DNA from 2 places in the Pelosinus baikalensis genome. Region 1 is predicted to be linked to the other one. Evidence: riboswitches for the same ligand, from Rfam matches in the RefSeq annotation. Region 1 holds a riboswitch; the other holds the start of a gene.
The links. Region 1 has a riboswitch for thiamine pyrophosphate ahead of thiS (sulfur carrier protein ThiS). Riboswitches for the same ligand answer to the same signal wherever they lie in the genome.
Positions count from the first base shown of each region.

Region 1 (2,203 bases):
CTTCCATATCGATTTATGCTAGTGAACTAATGACAAGTTATGATGTGAAAAATATTATTCGTATTGGTACTTGTGGTTCGCTGCAAGAACACGTAAAGATCAAAGATGTTGTTTTGGCTATGGCAGCATCTCACGATTCCAATATTAATCTTCAACGTTTTGCAGGTATGACCTATGCACCGACTGCCAGCTTTCAGCTATTAAAAAAAGCATACGATGTTGCTGCGAGTTTAGGGATTGAAGCAAAAGTGGGGAATGTGTTAACAACCGATACGTTTTATCATGATGACCCTGAAGATTGGAAACGCTGGATGAAATTCGGTGTTTTGGCAGTAGAAATGGAGACGGCAGGGTTATATACCTTAGCTGCCAAACATGGTGTAAGTGCTTTGACCATTGTTACAGTGAGCGATAGCTTAGTAACAGGTGAGGCTACATCGGCAGCAGAACGTCAAACCACTTTTACGCAAATGATGAAAATTGCTCTTTCGATGGCAGAATAAAAACATTGCATATTAGAGGTACCTGTATTATACTTTAGTCAATCGAATAATAATGCTAGGGGAGCCGTTTGGCAGAGCGGGAAGAAATTCCTGACCCTTTGAACCTGATGTGGTTAGTACCAACGTAGGGAAGCTGCTTTATATTTATAGCAATTGATATAAGCTTATCCTTTTTGGGGATAAGCTTTTTTATTTAGAAATAAATCAGTATAATACGATTCGAAAACAATTGAATAATTGGCTGGGGGAGCCGTTTGGCAGAGCGGGAATAAAAATTCCTGACCCTTTGAACCTGATGTGGTTAGTACCAACGTAGGGAAGCTGTTTTTATATATTTTATATAAATATTGATAAAAGCTTATCCTCTTTGGATAGGCTTTTTTATTATATTGAGGAGGTGAATGGGGTGGAGGTAGTGTTAAATGGAACAGTTGCGAATGTAGATAAGGAGATGAATTTGTGGGAGTTTTTGCTTTCTAAGGAACTGGATCTTGAAACAATTATTGTAGAATATAATGAGGTAATTGTAAAAAAGCAAGAATGGAATATGATTATTCTGCAAGATAAAGATCGTTTAGAAGTATTGAAATTTGTTGGCGGAGGTTGATTAAAATAATGGATCAATTAGTAATTGGCGGTAGAAGCCTGCAGAGTCGTTTATTTATTGGTACAGGTAAGTATTCAGCAGATACGCTGATTCCTGAGATTGTTAAAAAATCTGGCTCAGAGGTTATAACAGTGGCGTTACGCAGGATTGATTTTAATTCTCCTACGGGGAATGTGATGGATCATATTCCTTCCGGCATGCAGCTATTACCTAATACTTCTGGGGCCAGAAATGCCCAAGAAGCAATACGGATCGCTCGCTTAGCAAAAGCGGCGGGGTGTGGTAATTGGATTAAAATAGAAGTCATTTCGGATAATAAATATTTGCTGCCCGATGGTTACGAAACCATTAAGGCCACAGAAGTTCTAGCAGGAGAAGGGTTCGTTGTATTACCTTATATCAGTCCGGATTTAATGGTGGCTAAGCAACTAGTTGAAGTTGGTGCAGCGGCAGTTATGCCCCTGGGTGCGCCGATTGGCAGTAATCGAGGATTAAAAACCAAGGAACTTCTGAGAATTCTGATAGAGGAAATTGCTTTGCCTGTAATTGTTGATGCAGGTATTGGTAAGCCTTCGGATGCCTGTGAGGCTATGGAAATGGGAGCAGCAGCTTGTTTGTTAAATACTGCTATTGCCAGTGCCAACCAGCCAGAATTAATGGCGGAGGCATTTGGCATGGCTGTAGCTGCTGGACGAAAAGCGTATTTGGCAGGACTGGGACGTTCTGAGAAGTATGCTAGTTCATCATCACCTCTTACAGGATTTTTACATAGTAGTATCTCGGAAAATCCTATTTAGGACGACAAAGGATAAACATAACTAACGCTTCAGCCTGCTACTTAACCTACGCTTATAGTTATGTTCGTCCTTTGCCTGTTTATGGCTATAGATAGTTCTTCTCCGAGAGAATACACATAATTAGGGGAGGGGAGAATATGAGTTTTTATGACGAGTATTTACAGTATTCAGAAGCAGATATGGAAGAAGTCTTTCAGCATACAACTTCTGCAGACATTGAAAGGATTATTGGAAAAGACAGATTGACCCCAAGGGATTTTCTAGCCTTACTGTCACCTAAAGCAGAAGATTATTTG
Region 1 is NZ_JAJHJB010000015.1:40,667-42,869, reverse strand. It holds gene deoD (purine-nucleoside phosphorylase) at 1-503, shown strand, start outside; TPP riboswitch at 551-651, shown strand; TPP riboswitch at 737-839, shown strand; gene thiS (sulfur carrier protein ThiS) at 910-1,110, shown strand; gene LMF89_RS12045 (thiazole synthase) at 1,116-1,907, shown strand; gene thiH (2-iminoacetate synthase ThiH) at 2,045-2,203, shown strand, end outside.

Region 2 (2,203 bases), on a different contig from region 1:
GTTTACATGCAAATTGGGATGGTTATGCTCATTGGATTGTCGGCTAAGAATGCAATTCTAATTGTAGAATATGCCAAAGTTAGGGTTGATAAGGGAATGGAACCCGTTGCAGCCGCTATTGAGGCAGCTAAATTACGGTTACGTCCTATCATAATGACGTCATTAGCTTTCATTATTGGATGTTTGCCTCTTGTAGTTGCTACAGGTGCTGGTGCTGGTGCTAGAAATTCTATGGGAACGGCAGTTGTTGGCGGCATGCTGGCAGCGACAATCCTGGGAATATTCTTAATCCCTGTACTGTTTGTCCTGATTGAACAGGGTGTGGGTTCCATTAAAAAATTAAAGAAGCATAAAAAAGAGATTGATGTTTCTTAATGTTGAAGGTCTTGCAAAATAGATAGCAGTGAAAATGAACCCACTTTTTATAAGTGGGTTTATTTTCTTAACTGGACAGGAATACAATATTAAATGAGGAAGAGGTTCTTTCATGATTAAAAGAGCCTAGAAGGCCTGCGAGTCAGACTGATATTTGGCAGCAAATTTGCAAATTATAAGCCAAACGGTAAAATCCTTTGGTTGAAAAGATAGGTAAGATATGTTACGATGAGCCTGGAAAAGAATAATTCATGTCAAGGGGAGCTGGAGGAGCCGGCTGAGAGATAGATCTGAAATCTATGACCCTTTTTAACCTGATCTGGGTAATGCCAGCGGAGGGATGAGCTATAGAGTCTTTGTATGCTAAAGCGCATCCTTATGGATGTGCTTTTTTATTATGATCAGGAGCAGTTAAAAAAACAATGAAACACGAAGATGCGAAGACTCGGTCAAAAAGATATAAACAGACCCTTCGTGTTCTTTGTACTTCTTCGTGACCTTCGCAGTTCAAAATGTTTTTTGTTATAGTCGCAAGAACTCGCAGCATTTTTCTTATTTATAATAGAGGGGGAACTTATATGAAGAAGGTACTAACGATAGCTGGTTCTGATTCAAGTGGCGGGGCTGGTATTCAAGCAGATTTAAAGGCTTTTTCGGCACATGGGGTATTTGGTATGAGTGTGATTACAGCAGTGACAGCGCAAAATACACAAGGCGTATTTGCTGTACAGGATATTGATATAGCTGTGATTGATAAACAGATCGAAGCTATTTTTGATGACATTACAGTAGATGCTGTTAAAATTGGCATGGTTTCTCGTACGGAAACGATTAAAGCCATAGCAAATGGTCTTAAAAAATATAATGCCCAGAACATTGTCGTAGATCCTGTAATGATATCGAAAAGCGGTTACTATTTGTTGCAGCCCGAGGCGGTAGAGGCATTGATCTCTTACCTACTACCCTTAGCATCGGTTGTAACGCCCAACATTCCCGAGGCAGAGGAAATCAGTGGGCTAAGGATTCATAGCTTGAAGGATATGGAAGAAGCTGCTAAATTCATTCATCAATTAGGACCGAAGTATGTACTGCTAAAGGGCGGACATCGGGAAGATGATGCTACCGATATTTTATTTGATGGAGAAAGTTATCAATATTTGAGTACACCTCGAATTGCTACGCAAAATACCCATGGCACAGGCTGCACCTTGTCAGCTGCAATTGCTGCCAATTTGGCTAGGGGGTATTCTGCGCAAGAGGCAGTTTCTAGGGGGAAGGAATATATTCACACGGCGATTGAACACTCCTTTGCTATTGGCAAAGGTGTTGGTCCTGTTCATCATTTTTATAATTTATATAAAGGCGCAGGTATGTTAAATGACGAATGAAACAAGTAATAATGCATTAGGTTTTAATCACTTTTTATTTTTATGGTTTGGTGCGGCAATATCCATTGCTGAAATCTTAACAGGAGGGTTATTAGCTCCTCTTGGCTTTCAAAGCGGAGTAATAGCCATTGTGATTGGTCATGTGGTTGGTGTAATTATTTTGGTGCTGGGCGGTATCATTGGTACCCAGGAAAGGATACCAGCTATCGTCTCTACTCGTATTTCTTTTGGCGTATATGGATCTTATTTATTTTCAGTGTTAAATGTGCTGCAGCTTGTAGGGTGGACAGCAGTTATGATTATTGCTGCAGCCCGGTCAGCTAATGAAATCAGCAAAATGCTGTGGGGAATGGATCAGCTCTCTCTTTGGAGCATGGGGATTGGCGGCTTAGTTCTTCTGTGGATCGCTCTTGGTAGAGAGGGCGGCTTAAAGAAAGTGA
Region 2 is NZ_JAJHJB010000025.1:63,109-65,311, reverse strand. It holds gene LMF89_RS16595 (efflux RND transporter permease subunit) at 1-375, shown strand, start outside; TPP riboswitch at 623-733, shown strand; gene thiD (bifunctional hydroxymethylpyrimidine kinase/phosphomethylpyrimidine kinase) at 954-1,763, shown strand; gene cytX (putative hydroxymethylpyrimidine transporter CytX) at 1,753-2,203, shown strand, end outside.
Region 2: linked by a shared signal. The riboswitch ahead of thiD (bifunctional hydroxymethylpyrimidine kinase/phosphomethylpyrimidine kinase) and the one ahead of thiS (sulfur carrier protein ThiS) in region 1 are both predicted to bind thiamine pyrophosphate.